3 regions of the Candidatus Thiodiazotropha endoloripes genome follow, and region 2 is predicted to be linked to each of the others. Evidence: predicted binding sites of a transcription regulator. Region 2 holds the regulator's gene; each other region holds the start of a gene.
What was found. Region 2 encodes FliA, which starts transcription of late flagellar genes. Its sites were predicted from a motif close to GCTAAAGTTNNNNNNNNNNCNGCCGATA; they were not measured.

Region 1 (3,281 bases), on a different contig from region 2:
GTCCCATGGTTTGTCCCAATGCAGTCCCTTCGCAACATCGCCCCAAAAGGCCTGTGGGTCATCCAAGGAGTGGTTGTAGATCTCAGCATATTTGGACATTTCTCTGGTTCCTCTGGTTGCTAGTTGCCGATTATGTGTCGACATATTTTAGTAATAATAGCTTTATCGTCCCTATTTTATAGACAATAAATTCAAATATGTCGACACTTTGTTATTTTTTTCTGATTTTATCGGATTGCGCCGCATGGATTGCGGCCCATCGGAGGCTGCGGGTGGTCAACCGAGTTTAGTGGCTACATTCATCTGGGTAGGGTTTTTAGGTGGGATTGCTGAGGTGGCAATCTGACCGGTGGAAAACCGGCCAGATTTCAGATTGGCGCTAGACTTTGAAGCGCTCCACAAGGGATTTCAGCTGTTCTGCCAGTTTTGCCACATCCGCACTGGCCTGGGTGGTCTGTTGAGCTCCGGTGGCGGACTGTTCCGAGACTTCATTGATACTGACAATACTGCGATTGATCTCTTCGGTTACCGAGCTCTGCTCTTCCGCTGCATTGGCGATCTGAGTATTCATTTCGGTAATTTCGCTCATGGCGGTATTGATCTTCTCCAGAGCCTGGCCGGCTGAGGCGGCCTGTTCAACCCCGGATTGGGTCATCTCATTGCCCCGCGCCATCACCTTTACCGCATTGTCGGCACCCTCCTGAAGTTTGCTGATCATCTCCTCGATCTCCTGGGTCGAATCCTGGGTACGGCCAGCCAGGGTACGAACTTCATCGGCAACCACTGCGAATCCACGACCCTGCTCACCGGCGCGGGCCGCCTCGATTGCGGCATTCAGGGCCAGCAGATTGGTCTGTTCCGCAATGCTTTTGATCACATCCAGAACCGAGCCGATATTGCGGCTCTCAGTTTCAAGCTCCTGGATGACCGCAGCGGCCTGCTCCACTTCACCGGCCAGGCTGTTGATCCCCTTGATGACCTGATCGATGACTCTCTTACCCTCGATGAATGTGGTATCCGCATCCCGGGCCGCGTGAGCGGCATCGACGGCGTTTCTGGCCACCTCCTGAACCGTGGTGCTCATCTGATTGATGGCCGTGGCAACCTGGCTGGTCTCGCTCAATTGCTGATTGATACCGACGGTGGTCTGGTTGGTGACCACCGAGGTCTCTTCTGCGGCCGAGGCGAGTTGGACCACGGAGTCTTTGACCTGGTTTATCGCATCGTGAAACTGTTGCGCCATGCGATTGAAGGCCAAGGCGATATTGCCGATTTCGTCTTTGCTGTTGTAGTCGACCCGGGTGAGCAGTAGACCGTCTGCGAGCTGATGGGCGCTCTCTTCAATCTGGCTCACACCTTTGCTGATTTCACTGATGATCAGGTAGGCCAGCAGGATACCGAACAGGGCCCCAACCACCAGGCTGCCAATCACGAGCGAGAGCATGCTTTTATAGGCGGCGTGGGTCTCCTCAAAGGCATGGGCGGCCTTGTTCTCTTGAATCTTCAACAGCTCGGCAGTGGACTCCTGGATCTTCTGCAGTACCGGATTGATGAGACTGAGTAACAGTTGGTTAGCCTCATAGAATTGACCATCCACCAGCAGCTTGTCGACTGGTATCAGTCCATCATATTCCAAATGTTTGAGGTCTTTGCTGAATATCTCGACCAGTCGCTGCTCCTCACTGTCCAGTTGGGATTTGGTGAACGCCTCCCAGCGGCTGTCGATGATCTTGATGTTCTCTTCGATCTGATGGATATGCTTATCCAGTTTATGGTCATGCATTGCAGCAAAGGCTGAGCCTGGATCGTGCTGAAGCGCCAGCAGTATCTGCACCCGGCTGTCCTCCAGCTTCTCAATCACCGTTGAGAGACCAACCATATGGGCCATCTCAACGTTATAAAGCTCGTCGATGGCATGGTCAGCCTGCTGCATGCCACGCAGTCCAAGCAGGCCGACGAATATGGTATTAAGCAGTAAAATACCAACCAGGAGTGAGAGGCGTAATTTGATCGAGAGATTATTCAGGAATGACATCATTCTGACCTTAGCGAGTTTAGTTACAGAAAAAGCGATTTGATTGCTCTGCTGAAGCTCATATCCGGCTGGTGATCAAAAATCCGTATTACAGAGCGGGAATCAGCCTCTAAGGGCTGGAATACTGCAAATGAATATATCGGCGTTTAGTTAAACTGCTTTAATTCGACCTGTTCGAAATCTGGTGATTTCCACGTTCATCATGGAATATGTCGTGCTTATGGGCAGGAGGGACATTCTCTGCGGGAGTGGGTTAAGGGTAGTTATTCCCACCGGGTTGGGTGGGAATAACTAGCGTTTGGTCTGTGGAGTTTGCAGTTCAGCCAGGTGGCTGTTTCTGCAGATCAGCGGATCAGCTGGGAAATCTCTTTGAATTTCGGGTGGCTGGCATCGCCCATCCACTCAAATATCACAGACTCCATGTTGGTGATATTGATACCGCCGCGACGCATCCGCATCAGGGCGTTTTCCCGGTGCATGGCTTTTCGGGAGGCGATGGCGTCTTCCACCACAAATACCTGATATCCCCATTGCTGCAGCCCGGCGGCAGTCTGCAGAATGCAGATGTGGGCTTCCAGGCCGACCATCACGATCTGCTTTCGCGAACCGTGTTCGGCCAACTCTTCTTCAAACCCCGGTGCGGTACAACAGGAGAAGGTCAGTTTGTCCTTGGCTTTGGTGTGGTGGGGCAGGTGTTCGGTGATTTCTGACAGGGTATTGCCCAAACCCTGTCCATAGTGCTCCGACAGGGTGATCGGAATGTCCAGCAGACTGGCGGCCTTACTCAATTGGATGACGCTTGGGACCATCTTTTGCAGGTCCTGTTCCGGCATCGCTTTGGTCAGCCTCTCCTGGGCGTTGACGATCAATAATTGACTGGTTGCTGCATGGGTCAGCGGTAGTGTGCTTTTGTTGATGCTCATGATCTCCCTCTGCTCTTCATAATAATCAATGGCCGTTATCAACCGGCGTTGTTGTCGCTGCAGTCCATCCATCTGCAGGCTGAATTATTATTTTTATGTATGGTGCCGGGTCAAATCTGACCCGCAAAGCAAACTTCAATCAGTCTTATGTTTATTCTTTTGTGTTGCTGCAGGCCCAGGTCAGTGCAGCAACATCTGTGGTTTAAAAATTGAATTCAACCGGGGCCGGTGCGTTCTCCAGGGGAGAGACCTCGGTTTCGAAAATGCTCTCTTCCTGGAATATTTTCTCATCGTGTCGCGTGATCAGCTGGCAGATCATCACT
Region 2 (3,281 bases):
CGAGTCCAGGAATTGCCGGGCCAGCCAATTCTTCCTTCTCTTTCTTGCCAGAATCGTCTTCAAGCTTGTTGCCGGTAATGCGGACCAACATGACCAACTTCTCTTCCACATCATGTACCAGGGTGATTACCTTGCGGATAATCTGACCGGTAAGGTCCTGAAAATCCTGTGCCATCAGCACATCGGACAGGTTTTTGTGCAACTCTGCCGCATCCTCCTTTGACTTGAGCAGATACTGAGACAGGTCGCGACTCAGATCCACGAATTCTTCTTTATCCAACATGCGGGAACGCAGTCGCTCCCACTGCTCCGAAAGCTCAGTGGACTGTTTTTCGATTCCCTCGATCAACGGCATGCTCTTCTCCACTGCCGTGAGGGTACGATCCGCTGACTGCTCGGTCATGGTTATGACATAGGTCAACCGCTCCTTGGCATCCGGTATTTCCACAGTGGTCATGTCACTGATTTTGGCATCAAGTAAAAAACCGTTGATTGCATCATGCAGTTCACGGGTCAAACGACCGACTTCGAGGAACAACTGATCGTTACTTGCGGGGGTTGTTAAAGATGCAATCAGTCTCTCAGACTCTTTGTGATCGCCCGATTCCAAGCTGGCTACCAATGCTCTTGCCGTCTCTAACCGCTGCTGGTTATCCTGATTTTGCCCCATATTGATAAACTCCAGGCGATGGAAGCTCAACCCACACGTTCAAAGATCTTGTTGATCTTCTCTTCCAGGGTCGTAGCGGTGAAGGGTTTGACGACGTAACCGTTGACGCCGGCTTGAGCCGCTTCGATGATCTGCTCACGTTTTGATTCGGCAGTGACCATTAAAACCGGCAGACCGGCAAGCTTTTCGTCTGCCCGCACGGCTTTCAACAGATCGATACCGGTCATACCGGGCATATTCCAGTCGGAGACCAGAAAATCGAAATTACCGCTCTGCAGCATCGGCAGCGCCGTCAGACCGTCATCTGCTTCCTGGGTATTGTTGAAACCCAGATCACGTAGCAAGTTTTTGATAATACGCCTCATGGTGGAGAAATCGTCCACAATCAGGATCTTCATGTTTTTATCCAATGCTCACTCCCTCCTGCATATCACCGGTGATTTCCAAACTCGGCACACACAGGCCAACCAATTACTACTCTTCGTCACGTACCAGTGAGAGCCAGTCCGTCAAACGTGAACGGAGACGCAGAGTTGCCTGACTGTGTATCTGACAGACTCTGGATTCACTGACACCCAGCACATGGCCGATTTCACGAAGGTTCATTTCATCATCGTAATACATCGCGATTACCAATCGCTCCCGCTCCGGCAGGCTTGCAATCGCCTCCGCAAGCGCCTTCTTGAACGCATCCTTCTGCAAGCCATCGAACGGACTGTCCATCGGGCCTTCCCGGGTAGCCGGAAAACCGTCACTGACAGCGGTCAGTTCATCCAAACTGAAGATCCGGCAGCCGGTCGAATCCTGGAGAATCTGGTGATAATCCTCCAGACTCATATCCAGCGCTTTCGCCACTTCAACATCCCGGGCATCCCGGCCTTCGTTGTTTTCGATCTCACGCATCGCTTCCGCCACCATGCGTGCCTTTCGATGCACGGATCGTGGTGTCCAGTCGCTGCGTCTGATCTCATCCAGCATGGCGCCACGAATGCGGATACCCGCATAGGTTTCGAAGCTGGCACCCTGAGTGGGATCATAATTCTTACTCGCCTCAAGCAGGCCCAACATGCCGGCCTGTATCAGATCATCAGACTGCACATTGGGTGGTAGCCGATTCATCAGATGATAAGCAATCCTCTTCACCAGTCCTGCATGCTGATCAACCAGATCATTGTAGCTTTGCTGTTTTTGCACGGCGGTGTATGTCGCTAAACCGTTCACCGTCTTACTCCCCATTTTGGCTTGAAAATTGGATCAGGCGTTCGACAAAAAACTGCAGATCCCCACTGACTCCGGTTGGTACAGGCCAGTTATCGGCCTTTTTAGCTAAATTCTTGAACGCCTGCGCTACTCTGGAGCGAGGAAAAGCCTCGACAACCGGTTTTTGGCTCTTTACCGCCTTTCTGAGCTGCTCATCAAAAGGAATACTCCCCATGTAACTGAGCATAACATCAAGGTACTGATCGGTGACCCGACACATCTTATTGTATAGGTCCCTGCCCTCCTGGACGCTCTTCACCATATTCGCCAGTATACGAAATCGACTGATGCCATGCTCACGATTTAACAACTTGATAATCGCATAGGCATCGGTGATCGAGGCCGGTTCGTCACACACCACCACAATCTGCTCCTGAGCAGCCCGGCTGAAGCTGATCACCAGATCGGAGATGCCGGCTGCCGTATCGATCAGCAGCACATCCACATCGTTGGCCACCTCGCTGAACGCATGGATCAACCCGGCGTTTTCAGCACGCGACATTTCAGCCATATGCTGCATACCGGACGCCCCGGGCACGACTTTCATGCCTTTCGGTCCGGTAACAATGATATCTTCCAGTGAAGACTCCCCCCGCATCACGTGGGAGAGATTGTGTTCAGCATGTAATCCGAGTACCACATCCAGATTGGCGAGACCCATATCCGCATCCAGTAGCATGACCCTTCGCCCGAGTTCTTGCAAGGCCACACCGAGATTGGCGGAGATATTGGTTTTGCCTACCCCACCTTTACCTCCGGTGACAGCGATCACTCTGACGGGTTCTGGATTCACCATTCTGCGCAGTCCGGTAGCCTGATCTTCGATCTGTTCAGACATTTGCATGTTCACTCGTTCCTCCGAAGGCCATAGCCAGATACTCCTCATCGGGTTGATGCTCTGTCTGTTGCGTCATTTCAACAGCCTGCCGAATTAATTGCTCTGCCCGGGCGACCTGAATATCTTCAGGCACCCGCTGACCGTTTGTGGTGAATGCCAGAGGCAACCGGGACTCCAATAGTGCGGAGACCACGCCACCCAGTGAAGCGGCTTCATCCATTTTGGTCAGAATCGCGCCAATCGGGGCAATCGCACCAAATGAACGTATTGCATGGCTCAACGCTCTCCGCTGGGTGGTTGCCGAGAGGGTTAGCAGCGCCTTGACCGGATGATTGCCCTGCTTCAGCAGGCCGAGTCGCTCTGTCAGTTTCAGATCCCGTTGCCCCATGCCGGCGGTGTCGATCAACACCAGCCGCTTTTCGGAAAAAGCATGCAGTGCACTGCTCAGCTCTTCGGCTGTAGCCGCACTGCGAACCGGCACATCGAGAATCTGACCATAATTCTGTAGTTGTT
Region 3 (3,281 bases), on a different contig from region 2:
ATGCCAGCAGTATGAGAGTTGCCCAGGGACCCTCTCTCACCGGTGCATAGAGTTTATCCAGAGCTTCCGGGTGGTCGGCCAACCACTGTTCCAATCCGCCAAAACCACCAAATACGCCAAACAGGGCGGTCGCTCCAATCACCAGCATGGCGACCAGTTTGACCATCGATTCAAACGCGATGGCCAGTACAAGTCCCCGATGTTTCTCCCGGCTGGTGCTGTGTCTTGCACCGAAAAGTATGGCGAACAGCACCAATGTACTGCAGAAGATCAGAGCCAGAATTCGTGGCGCGACGGTCTGGCTGGCAACCTGAAGTGAATCGGTGACCGCGCGGATCTGCAGCGCGATGTAGGGCAGAGTGCCCAACAGCATGAACAGGGTGACCAGTATGCCGGCAAGCTGGGAGCGATAACGGAAAGCGAACAGATCCGCCAGCGAGGTCAGCTGATACTCTCGGGTCAGACGAAGAATCGGCTGAAACAGAATCGGGGTGAGGGCGAATGCCAGAGTCACTCCAAGATAGATGGTTAAAAACAGATAGCCCTGAGTCTCTGCAAAACTGACGCTGCCATAGTAGGTCCAGGAGGTGGCATAGACACCGAGTGACAGCACATAGATGCTGGGGTGCCTGATAAACCGTTCAGGAATTCTGCCACTGTCCGCGGCAAACGCGATGAGAAACAGGATTGCCAGATAGACAACGCTGATGCCGAACAGTAGCCAGAGTTCATGGTTCATGGCGTCGTCGGTTTACCCAGGCGATGAAAAAGATGACGGCCAACCAGAGCAGGTAGGGCAGGTACCAGTGACGACCAGGAGAGGTCCACCACATCATTACTGGAGTGGAGAAGAGCAGAATGATCAGCAGAACAAGTGCCAGGGTTCTGTCAATCTGTCGATCCGGGGGTGTCTCAGGCATTAAAGAAGCCTAGCAGTTGTTACTTAAGGTAACAACTATCTTCTGCGCAGCGGGGGCTCTTTTAGGTGATTGAGACGGAAATGCAAATAGAGGGGCGCCCCACTCAAGGCGTCCCCCGGTTTGGACTATTTTTGGCCGTTGATGTTATCGACCATTTCGTGGAGTTTTGCAGAGAGCTCATTGGGTTCAAATTTAGGTACATAGGCATCGGCACCAACCCCTTTACCCAAGGCCATGTTGGCATCGGCGGAGAGTGAGGAGTGCATGATGATTGGAATGTCGCTGAAGCGGGCATCCTCCTTGATCTTTTTGGTCAGTACATAGCCATCCATTTCAGGCATTTCAACATCGGTGAGGATGATCTGCACAAAGTCACTCGGCCTGTGATCGGTTGCGCTGGCTCGTTCGGCAATCTCCTTGAGCTTATTCCAGGCTTCAGCGCCATTTGAGGTGCTGATGTATTTCATGCCCATATGATCGAGGGTACGCATGATCTGATCCCGGGCCACCGCTGAATCATCTGCAAACAGCAGGGTGACATCGCTGTCCTCGACCTGTTTGATGCCATCGAAGATATCCGAACCCTGACCAAATCCTGAGGTCTGGCTCAGCACCATCTCCACGTCCATGATCATAACCAGGCGACTATCTTTCAGTTCTGTCACTGCGGTAACCAGGCCACCATGCTGCTGGGCCATCATCGGTGGAGGGACTTTCACATCCTCCCAGGCCAGACGTTCGATGGTATCCACGGCATGCACCAGAAAGCCCTGAACATTTTTGTTGTATTCAGTGACGATCAGAATACCCGGCTTCTCTTCAGTCTGTATTCCGCAGAAGTCAGGCAGGTTGATGACTGGAATCATATTACCGCGCAAACTGACCATGCCTTCCACCGAAGCCGGCATGTCCGGCGCGTGGGTAATCTCCGGCACGAGCATCACTTCGCGTACCTTGAATACATTCACACCGTAGGTCTCTTCACGACCTGTTCTGACATCCTTTCCAAGGCTGAAAAGGAGAACCTCTAAACGATTTGTACCGGCAAGGCGTGTGCGGTCGTCTACAGATTTAATAAAATTGGACATTTTTAGTTACTCAGAATTTTGTCGCATTTCAGGATTGTGGGTAATTTGAGCACGCCAAAACGACTCTTCCCGACTGATGTTTGTAGCGGTCGATTTGGGCAAAGCTTTAGTCGCAGCCGCTTCCACAGGCCAATCCGGGTGAGTTGATGGTTGTGTCGGTATGAGAGAATCTCAAATTCCAATGTGGCTGCTTGGAAAATTCTTATGATTTCGGTTAATAACTCAAGATAAATAACTGGAAAAAGGCTATATTTTACCCCAAGATCAGTGAATGCAGCTGTTTTGCCGGATTAAGATCAAGATACATTGATGATTCCAGGGCCAGGCCCGAATGCAAACCGGCAATCAGCTATTTAGAGGAGAATGCGTGTGAATCCGGAAAAGGTACTGTTTGGTTTTTTTATTGTACTTGCCCTGACCCTCAATTTCGGTTTTTTTGTCGGTGAACTGGACAATCCGGACCATCACCATGTCTATGAACTGTTCGCCGTGGTCGTGGTAAACCTGGTTGCCACCGTTCTCAAATTCGGCGACCGCACCCAGATGGGGGCTGTGCTGCTGGCCACCAGTCTGGTTGCGCTGCTACAGCTTTTCGCCGCGGCTTTGGTGTGGACTGTCGCGGTACATGTCACTGAAACCGGACTGACAACCGTTACCATGGCCAGCATCGTTTCCCTCTCCGGTGGCGCCATGCTGGCTAATGTGGTTTCAGTGGTTCTGTTGATCATTGAAACGGTGATGCTACGTCGCTGACGCCGGCAAACGATGAACAACATCATCTTTCTGATCTTTCGGCGCATGCGGGCGCCACTGCTGACCCTGGTACTGGCTTATTCAGTGGCGGTGCTGGGCCTGGTACTGATTCCCGGCCGGGATGGTGATGGCAATGTCTACTACATGGATTTTTTGCACGCCTTCTATTTTGTCAGTTATATGTCCAGTACCATCGGATTTGGCGAATTGCCCTATCCATTCACTGCAGCTCAGCGCTTGTGGGTCACTCTGTCGATCTTTTTCACGGTGGTTGTCTGGCTCTATTCCATCGGTACCGTGTTGGCTCTGCTCAAGGATGAAACCTTCCAGAAGGCACTGACAGAACGAAGATTTGCAAGAAAAATCAGTAGATTGAGGGAGCCTTTTTATCTGGTATCTGGTTATGGGCAAACCGGGGAGGCGCTGGTTAAGGCATTGACCGATCGTAGTCAGCATGCGGTCGTAATCGATATTCTGCAGGAAAGAGTGAATCTGCTGAAGCTGGAGAACCTGCGTGAGT

Region 1: A3193_RS17585 (HAMP domain-containing methyl-accepting chemotaxis protein) is a predicted target of FliA. The motif match lies at 2,173-2,200, and genes of this name have one in related genera.
Region 3: A3193_RS05450 (chemotaxis protein) is a predicted target of FliA. The motif match lies at 2,092-2,119, and genes of this name have one in related genera.

Annotation. Positions count from the first base shown of each region.
Region 1 covers NZ_LVJW01000006.1:1,533,057-1,536,337, forward strand. The annotation lists gene A3193_RS17580 (propionyl-CoA synthetase) at 1-144, opposite strand, end outside; gene A3193_RS17585 (HAMP domain-containing methyl-accepting chemotaxis protein) at 380-2,035, opposite strand; gene A3193_RS17590 (isochorismatase family protein) at 2,380-2,958, opposite strand; gene A3193_RS17595 (protein-L-isoaspartate O-methyltransferase family protein) at 3,161-3,281, opposite strand, start outside.
Region 2 covers NZ_LVJW01000007.1:85,879-89,159, reverse strand. The annotation lists gene A3193_RS18825 (protein phosphatase CheZ) at 1-670, opposite strand, end outside; gene cheY (chemotaxis response regulator CheY) at 697-1,068, opposite strand; gene A3193_RS18815 (RNA polymerase sigma factor FliA) at 1,145-1,891, opposite strand; gene A3193_RS18810 (MinD/ParA family protein) at 1,896-2,774, opposite strand; gene flhF (flagellar biosynthesis GTPase FlhF) at 2,761-3,281, opposite strand, start outside.
Region 3 covers NZ_LVJW01000003.1:1,203,951-1,207,231, forward strand. The annotation lists gene A3193_RS05440 (ATP-binding protein) at 1-739, opposite strand, end outside; gene A3193_RS05445 (hypothetical protein) at 729-920, opposite strand; gene A3193_RS05450 (chemotaxis protein) at 1,046-2,008, opposite strand; gene A3193_RS05455 (DUF6394 family protein) at 2,378-2,761, shown strand; gene A3193_RS05460 (potassium channel family protein) at 2,774-3,281, shown strand, end outside.